Regions from separate parts of the Gottfriedia sp. NPDC057991 genome, predicted to be linked through region 1. Evidence: riboswitches for the same ligand, from Rfam matches in the RefSeq annotation. Region 1 holds a riboswitch; each other region holds the start of a gene.
The links. Region 1 has a riboswitch for lysine ahead of lysA (diaminopimelate decarboxylase). Riboswitches for the same ligand answer to the same signal wherever they lie in the genome.
Positions count from the first base shown of each region.

Region 2: it holds a riboswitch for lysine, as region 1 does, so the genes downstream of both, ACFVR2_RS00230 (aspartate kinase) here and lysA (diaminopimelate decarboxylase) in region 1, are expected to answer to the same signal.
Region 3: it holds a riboswitch for lysine, as region 1 does, so the genes downstream of both, ACFVR2_RS03995 (amino acid permease) here and lysA (diaminopimelate decarboxylase) in region 1, are expected to answer to the same signal.

Region 1 covers NZ_JBHVQN010000012.1:26,022-29,314, reverse strand. The annotation lists gene ACFVR2_RS24475 (C40 family peptidase) at 1-224, opposite strand, end outside; gene lysA (diaminopimelate decarboxylase) at 437-1,756, opposite strand; lysine riboswitch at 1,891-2,064, opposite strand; gene ACFVR2_RS24465 (cation diffusion facilitator family transporter) at 2,372-3,293, shown strand, end outside.
Region 2 covers NZ_JBHVQN010000001.1:44,768-48,060, forward strand. The annotation lists gene uvrC (excinuclease ABC subunit UvrC) at 1-1,488, shown strand, start outside; lysine riboswitch at 1,563-1,738, shown strand; gene ACFVR2_RS00230 (aspartate kinase) at 1,844-3,085, shown strand.
Region 3 covers NZ_JBHVQN010000001.1:801,698-804,990, reverse strand. The annotation lists gene ACFVR2_RS03995 (amino acid permease) at 1-1,306, opposite strand, end outside; lysine riboswitch at 1,507-1,684, opposite strand; gene pdxK (pyridoxine/pyridoxal/pyridoxamine kinase) at 1,886-2,701, shown strand; gene ACFVR2_RS03985 (hypothetical protein) at 2,942-3,151, opposite strand.

The sequences.
Region 1 (3,293 bases):
TCAGAAATTTCTGCTTTTTTTCCTTCTATGTTTTGCTTAGTTGTTTTAATTTGTTGATCTATTTTCTCTATCTCGTTGCTTAATTCTTTAAATTGTGATTGGAACTTATCTACTTCAGCTTGCTTTTTTTCAACTTTGCTATCAGCTAATACTGAAGCATTTGGCGCTAATGATAATACTATTGTACTTGCCATCGCCAGCACTGCTAGTTTTTTTCTTAACATTTCAGCGTTTCTCCTCTCGCTAATCTACGTAAATATTTATACCATAGATTCCCGAAGAGAGTCGCAATTGTTACAATATTGTAATATAAATGATAAATATGTCTTTATATGTCGATAAATTATCATCTTTTATTAAAGGAAACGAAATAAAACACTTCTATATTATATAGAAGTGTCAGTATTGATACAAATAACACAAAAACGTTAATTATCTATCTACGAGAGTTTTCGATGTAAACTCTGTCATTTCGAACTAAATCTTCATATGTTTCGCGACGAACTACTTCTCTTGAAACACCACCTTTAACAAAGACTACTGCTGGGCGACGGATACGGTTATAATTATTAGCCATTGAATAGCCATAAGCACCAGTGCAAGATACGGCTAATAGATCATTGTTTTGTACAACAGGTAAGTTACAATCCCAAATTAGCATATCGCCACTTTCACAGCATTTACCAGCAATCGATACAACTTCTTTATTCTCATCATTTGCTCGATTTGCAAGCATCGCTTCGTATTTTGATCCGTATAATGCAGGACGAATATTATCAGTCATTCCCCCATCAACAGATACATATTTACGAATTGAAGGAAGAGTTTTTGTTGAGCCAATCGTATAAAGTGTTGTTCCAGCTTCACCTACAATACTACGTCCAGGTTCTAACCATAATTCTGGTAATTTGTAGTCTAGCTCTTCACATTGCTGTTTAATAATAGTAGTAATTTTTTCTATATGAATAGCAACAGCTAAAGGCTCATCTTCTGAAGTATAGCGAATACCGAAGCCTCCACCTACATTTAATATTTCAGCTGTAAAGCCTAAATCGTTTTTAAGTCCATTTAAAAAACTCATTAATACATTGATTGCATGAACAAATCCGTCTGGTTCGAAAATTTGAGATCCTATATGTGAATGTACTCCTAATAATTTTAGGTTATTTGAATTTAATGAAACTTCAACTGCTTCATTAGCTTGACCAGACATAATATCGAATCCGAATTTAGAGTCTTCTTGGCCCGTCATTACATATTCATGTGTATGTGCTTCAACGCCTGGCGTAACACGTAATAAGATTGATACTTCTTCATTACGTTGTTCAGCTAAGGCCTGTAAGACTTCTAGTTCAAAGAAATTATCGACTACAAAACAACCGATTTTTGCATTTAAAGCTTCTTCAATTTCTTCAATTGTTTTGTTGTTTCCGTGAAAATGAATTTTCTCAGCTGGATAACCTGCTTGCAAAGCTGTATATAACTCTCCACCAGAAACAACGTCTAGACATAGACCTTCTCTTTCGATTAAGCGGGCTTGTTCAACACATAGGAACGCTTTACTCGCGTAAGCAACCTGATATTTCATTCCCGTTTCTCTTAAAGCTTCGTGGAATTCCCTACATTTTGATTCAATTAATGCTTCGTCATAAATGTATAGAGGTGTACCGTAATTTTTTACTAAATCTACAGTATCACAACCTCCGATTTCTAAATGTCCTTCATTATTAATTCGACTATTACCATGTAAATACATTCGTATTCTCCCTTCAAATCAAATGTAAGATCATTCTAAGAAGCTTCCTTCAATGTATTAGTGTATTAAAAAAGACACATGAAGGATATGTTCATGTGCCTATCGCTTTTAAAAAAGGACTTAGCCAATCACATCTCTTCAATAGCTCTTCACAAACACATGTGACAGTACTACATTTATTAAATGTAGTCCCAGAAATAAAATGTGTGGCAATTTATTTCTTCGGCATAGGATCCTTTCTCATTTCGTCATAGAACCCACAGTTCTCTAAAATGATACTCATATACAATGCAACCTCTACGAATAGACTGTTTTTTTTTATATTAGTCTATGTATAACACAGTCTAAAAATAGATGTCAAACCATTTTTGAATAATATTGTCGATTTATATTCACTTCATACACACAGCTTTTCCTTTTCAAAATAATATCTATAATATAGAATATGTTTTATGCGAGAGAAAAGGTGATTCAAAAATGAAAAATCATTTAAATAAATATAAATTAAATCTAAAAAAAACAAACCACTAACAAACTGTTAGTGGTTTTTCTTTTTTGTTGCCTTATTACAAAACTCTTAACTTAAGTAGAAAAAATTGGACAGGGGTGAATAGATTGCGTTCAAGCAAAATAGCAGTACTTTCAATATGTAGCAACACATTCATCGTTTTATTAAAATTAATTGTCGGGATTTTTACTGGTTCCGTAGCAATTATCTCTGAAGCAATTCATTCTTTATTGGACTTAGTTGCTTCAGTCATTGCATTTTTCTCTGTAAGGATTTCAAACAGACCGCCCGATAAGGAACATCCTTATGGTCATGGTAAGTTTGAAAATATTTCAGGTACAGTCGAAACAATCTTAATATTTGTAGCTGGTATTTGGATTATCATTGAATCTGTTGAAAAGCTACTTCATCCTACCCCAATTAAAATGCCAATAATCGGTGTAGTGGTCATGTTAATTGGAGCGTTAATCAATTGGAGAGTAGGAAAAATCGTTCAAAAAGTAGGAAATGAAACTCATTCTGTTGCAATGCAATCAAACGCTTTGCATTTATTAACAGACGTTTATTCATCACTCGGAGTTGCAGTAAGTTTAATTTTAGTTAGTCTTACTGGTTGGGAATTTCTAGATGCATTGATTGGAATTGGAATCGCAATTTATATAATGAAGGAATCAATCGAACTTGGACGTAAGTCGTTTACCCCCCTACTAGACACTGGACTTTCTACAGATGAATTAAAACAAATCGAAAATGTATTAAATTCTTTTAAATCCCAATTTATCGAATACCATGACTTACGCACGAGACGTTCGGGTGCAGAGGAGCATATAGATTTTCATTTAGTATTACCATCATACTTAAGCATTGAAGAAGCCCATTTACTATGTGACAAAATAGAAGATGAAATAAAAAAGGTTTTAGTAGATCCTAAAATATTAATTCATGTCGAACCAGAAAATGAAAGAATACAAAAAATTGATTTCTTAAATGCTTCATCTAGAGAAGAGCAGGAATTACAAGGAGTAGGCA
Region 2 (3,293 bases), on a different contig from region 1:
AAATCATACCCCTTTATTAAAATAACAGCTGAAAAACATCCTCGCTTATTGATTACGCGAAATGTAAAAAAAGATAAAGGAAAATATTTTGGACCATTCCCTAATGCTACTGCCGCTAATGAAACAAAAAAATTATTAGATCGTCTATATCCATTACGAAAATGTTCATCATTACCAGATAAAGTTTGTTTATATTATCATATTGGTCAGTGTCTTGCGCCTTGTGTTAAAGAAGTAACTGATCATCAAAATCAAGAAATAGTTAATGAAATTGCCCGTTTTCTAAACGGTGGGGAAGACCAAATACGAAAAGAGTTAGAGGCAAAAATGCTTGCTGCATCTGAACAATTAGATTTCGAGCGTGCGAAAGAGTATCGAGACCAAATTGTTTCAATTGAAGCGACTATGGAAAAGCAGAAAATGATGAGTAGTGATTTAGTTGATCGTGATGTATTTGGATATGCGGTTGACAAGGGATGGATGTGTGTTCAAGTATTCTTTGTTCGAAGAGGAAAATTAATTGAGCGAGATGTATCATATTTTCCAATTTACGATGAACCAGAGGAAGAGTTCCTATCATTTATTGGACAATTTTATGAAAAACCACATAATATAAAACCAAAAGAAATTTTTGTACCAGATAAAGTTGATACTGAAATTTTAAAAGCTTTACTAAAAATCCCTGTATTCCAACCAAAAAGAGGTCAAAAAAAGGAACTTGTTGTATTAGCAAATAAAAATGCCAAAATTGGACTCGGAGAGAAATTTAAATTAATCGAGCGAGATGAAGAAAGAACAGTTAAAGCTATAGAAAAACTAGGGGATATTTTAAATATTGAAACTCCGTATCGAATTGAAGCATTTGATAATTCAAATATTCAAGGAACAAATCCTGTTTCAGCTATGGTTGTTTTGATAGACGGAAAACCTTCAAAAAAAGATTACCGCAAATATAAAATCAAAACTGTTGTAGGACCCGATGATTATGATTCAATGCGTGAGGTAGTACGTAGAAGATATTCAAGAGCATTAAAAGAGAATTTACCTTTACCAAACTTAATAATTGTGGATGGTGGGAAAGGACATCTAGCTGCAGTTGAAGATGTACTTCAAAATGAGTTAGGTTTATTCATCCCAACAGCTGGACTTGTTAAAGATGAGAAACACCGCACTTCAGAGTTATTAATAGGACAACCACCTCAAATTGTCCAACTTGGTAGACAAAGCCAAGAATTCTTTTTATTACAAAGAATTCAAGACGAGGTACACAGATTTGCAATTGAATTTTATCGTCAGCTTCATAGTAAATCAATGGTTCAATCTGCTTTAGATGGCATAGCAGGTGTTGGTGGAACAAGAAAGAAAGCCCTTCTTAAACATTTTGGATCAGTCAAAAAAATAAAAGAGGCATCAATCGATGAGTTAATAGCAGCTAAAATGCCAAAAAATATTGCAGAAGAAATTTTTCAGCATTTCCATAAAGAGTGACAAAGTTACCAAAATTTTTATCTTGACACTATTTTCAAAATAATTTATATTTTAGTTAAAATTAAATGATTTTCTCTCGTAATAGAGGTGCAAAACTTAAGAGTATGCTGTCATAGACGTGTGGCGTTGTGATGGACAGTTGAAAGGAAGTTTTGCCGAAACAAAATGAATCCACAATTCATTTTGTTGGGACTGCATTTAAGAAATGTAGTACTGTCGCATAATAATTATGCGGGGAGCTATTGAAGAGATGTTGATGATTTGTCTATTTTATTTACTTGTAAATTAGGCGCGTGAACATTGCTTCACGCGCTTTTTTGTATTCTTTTTTAAGTAAAAAGTGAGGATGAGAAAAATGGGAATTATTGTTCAGAAATTCGGTGGTACTTCAGTAGGCTCAATTGAACGAATTCAGCATGTTGCTGAAACAGTAACCAAATCATATAAAGAAGGAAACCAAGTAGTTACAGTTGTATCTGCGATGGGACATCATACAGACGAACTAGTTAGTTTAGCAGCTCAAATTAGTCCACAAAACAGTAAACGTGAATTAGATATGTTACTTACTACAGGGGAACAAGTTTCGATTTCCTTACTAGCAATGGCAATCCAAGCAAAAGGTTTTAAAGCTATTTCACTAACTGGCTGGCAAGCTGGAATTCAAACTGAATCTGTTCATGGAAATGCGCGTATAGAAACAATTCGTACGGATCGAATTCAACAATTACTTGATGAAGGATATATCGTAATTGTTGCTGGTTTCCAAGGTTTAAGTGACAACAATGAAATTACGACATTAGGTCGTGGTGGTTCAGATACAACAGCAGTAGCATTAGCTGCGAGCTTACATGCAGAACGATGTGATATTTATACGGACGTATTAGGGGTATATACTACGGATCCAAGAGTTGAACCAAGTGCATCTAAATTAAGCCATATCTCTTATGATGAAATGCTAGAGCTTGCAGCTTTAGGAGCAGCAGTTTTGCATCCAAGAGCAGTAGAATTCGCAAAAAATTATAATTTAATTATTCAAGTTCGTTCAAGTCAACATGATGAAATCGGTACATTTATTGGGGAGGAAACACAAATGGAACAACAATCAGTCGTAAGAGGAATCGCATTCGAATCTAATGTAACAAGGATGACTTTAAATGGTTTAAATAACCATGTTGATTTATTACCTAAAATCTTTACTTTACTAGCAAGTGAAGGTATTGATGTTGATATTATTATTCAAAGTGTAACATCAGATAATTTAGTAAATCTTTCATTCTCGATCAAATCTGAAAATATGATGGAAGCAATTACGGTTCTAGAATCGAAGAAAGAATTTTTAGGTTACCGCTCATTTGATTTTGAAAGTGAACTTGCTAAAGTTTCAATTGTAGGTAGTGGAATGGTTTCAAATCCAGGAGTTGCAGCAAAAATGTTTAAATTTTTAGCTGAAAGTGAAATTCCTGTAAAAATGGTAAGCACTTCTGAAATTAAAGTATCAACAGTGGTACCAAAATCAAAATTACAAGAAGCAGTTCATGCTCTTCATAAAGGATATGAATTAGATCGTATTAATGAAGAAGTAGTAGTAGAAAACTAAATAGTAAATAAACCCTTTTAGGCGTACAAATTCTTATATATATATATAGGCTTTGAAATATTGATTTTATCAATATTCATCACGTTCAGAGTTGCTGAGCCGTATAGTATAGAGATGGAGCTTAAAAGGGTTTTTTATTCGTTAAGCGAATAAATTATATAAAGATTCTGTAAATTTAAAATGAGTAAGGCGAACGGCTAAATGGTAA
Region 3 (3,293 bases), on a different contig from region 1:
GTACAATAAATAAACAAGCTAAAAATGCTAAGATTGGACCTAGTGGGAACCATTTTGCGCGATAAGGTAAATCTTTTAAATCCTTCCCTTGAGCAACATAAGCCTTACGGAAACGGTAGTGAGAAATCGCAATACCTAACCAAGCAAGGAAACCTGATAATCCTGATAAGTTTAATAACCAAGTATACACTTGACCTTCACCGAAGAATGAAGATAAACAAGCTAATGAACCAACTGCAAGTGTTACATATAAAGCATTTGTAGGAACACCATTTTTATTTACTTTTGTTAAGAATTTAGGAGCTTTTCCTTCTATTGCTAGAGTATATAACATACGAGTCGAAGCGTAAGTTCCACTATTACCTGCAGATAAAACTGATGTTAATATAACTGCATTCATAACAGAGGCTGCAAATGCAACACCTAATTTTTCAAATACTAGAGTAAATGGACTAACAGCCACGTCATTTTTTATTAGACCAGGATCTGTATAAGGAATTAATAAACCAATTACGATAATAGCTAAAACATAAAATAAAAGGATACGCCAGAAAATTTGACGGATAGCTTTTGGAACATTTTTTTCTGGATGTTCTGTCTCACCTGCTGCAACACCGATTAACTCTGTACCTTGGAATGAGAAACCTGCAACAATAAAGATTGATAATACACCTAAAAATCCATTATGAAACGGAGCATCTCCAACAGTAAAGTTTTTGAAACCTGCATGATGTCCACTGATAATGCCAAAAATCATTGCAATACCAACAACTAAAAAGACAATTACAGTTACAACTTTAATTAATGAAAACCAAAACTCTGATTCACCGTAACCTTTAACTGAAAGTAAATTTAAACCTAATATAATCACTAAAAAGATTCCGCTCCATAATACTGCTGGAGAATGAGGGAACCAATATTTCATCAGCATTGCTGAAGCTAATAATTCAAATGCTAAAGTGATTGCCCAGTTATACCAATAATTCCAACCCATAGCAAAACCAAATGCTGGATCAACATAGCGAGATCCATAAGTACTAAATGAACCAGAAACTGGCAAATAAGTCGCCATTTCACCTAAACTAGTCATTAAGAAATAAACCATAATACCAATTAGTCCGTAAGCTAAAACAGATCCACCAGGACCAGCTTCACTAATTGAAGTTCCACTAGCTAAAAACAAACCTGTCCCAATTGAACCACCAATTGAAATCATCGTTAAATGTCTTGCTTTAAGGCCCCTTTTTAAAGAACCATCGTGAGTATTCGATACTACTTTATCATTTTTAGGGTTTTTTTGTCCCATCTTATTGCCTCCTCTTGATTCTTGCAATCTTATCTTCACGCGAGAAAATGGGACGGTATAAAAGTGTTGTATGATGTTTATTTTACTCAGTATTTTCGTCAATATGTAAAGAATGGAAAATCTGGTAAAATACAAAAAAACACGTGAAGCAATGTTCACGTGTTTAAGACTCAATTATATGTGTCAAACAGCATCAACATCTCTTCAATAGCCCTCCACAAGAAATCTTGTGACAGTCCTATGCTTATTCAGCAATAGGCCCAATAATAAATTTAAATGGTAAATTTATTACTTCGGCAGTTTCACCTTTTATTACTTTTCACAGGTACCATAAACCTCAAAGTAACGACTAATCAAAACTGCGCCTCTATCCAGACGAGATAAAGATCATATTAAATTAATTTTTATAAACTCAATATACAATCTATTAATCTAGTTTGTCAATAGATTTTTCGACAAAAATAGACTCTACTTAAAAGATGTATTTCTTTATTTTCGCTTCAGGATACTCATGTCTTGTACGTAGCACATATGTTTTTGTATAATAATTCTATGTAATTCAAAGGAGGAATTTTTCACATGACAATTTATAAAGCATTGACACTTGCGGGATCTGACAGTAGTGGTGGAGCTGGATTACAAGCTGATATTAAAACATTTCAGGAACGTAATGTTTATGGCATGAGTGCAATTACAACTCTAGTAGCGATGGATCCACATAATCATTGGCATCATCAAGTATTTCCAATTGATATAGATACAATTGCAGCACAATTAGAAACAATCGTTGTTGGCGTTGGTATTCAAGCAATGAAAACAGGTATGCTTGGTTCAACTGAAATAATTGAGTTAGCTGCAAAAACAATAAAAAAACATAATATAGATCGAGTTGTTGTAGATCCAGTTATGATTTGTAAAGGAAATGACGAGGCTCTACATCCTGAGACGAATGATGCATTAAGAGAAGTTTTAGTGCCACTTTCAACAGTTGTAACACCAAATTTATTTGAGGCAGCTCAATTAGCTAAAATGCCGCCAATCTGCACTGTTGAACAAATGGAAGAAGCAGCACGCATAATCCATGAATTAGGGGCTAAATATGTTTTAGTTAAAGGTGGAAGCAAAATTCAGCATGAAAATGCAATAGATGTATTATTCGACGGTGAAAAAATAGAGCACCTAGAATCTGACAGAATTGAAACTACATATACACACGGTGCAGGCTGTACTTACTCTGCAGCGATTTGTGCAGAGCTTGCTAAAGGAGCAGAACCAAGAGAAGCAATCTACACTGCAAAGAAATTCATTACTGAAGCAATTCGTCATTCATTCCCACTTAATCAATACGTTGGTCCAACAAACCACATGGCTTATCGATTACATGGTGAAGGCTAATAACAAATAATGGGGCTGTCTCATAAGTCAGATTAACTGACGAATGGGGCGCCCTTTTTTTACATTGTAAAAAAGGGAATGTACTGACGCTGGTGGGGGATATCTCAACAGTGCTTTAGCTTGAAGCTGATATGATTGATCTTTTTAGATAAATAGCAGATTTTTACCAAGTTTTTATTCGATTTGGAACAGAAATATGAAAAAGGGCAATGGTTTCCCAATCCCCTATGTTCATACTTTTCACTTGGCGATTCCCTTAATTGCCTTAAATACAGTTCTTCCTTTGAAATAAATGAATCTTTCCCATTTAGCTAATAAGCCATTTCCATTTTCACCATTTTCAATCTGAAGCGCGTGCTGTTTATGAAACTCAGCAACTCGTTCATTATGTTTTGTATGCAAAGTGTTTAAACGCTTATGAAGATGTAGTGCATGTTTGTTTTGTCCCATGTGATTCCCTCCTCCTTTATAGTTAATTCCAGCTTAAATAACTCATAAATAACTAGAGCATACACGTTTAATTTTTTCTATTAATTTCTATTCTACTTCCTATATACTTTTACCTTTCGATAATTTAGAACACCAAGCTAAA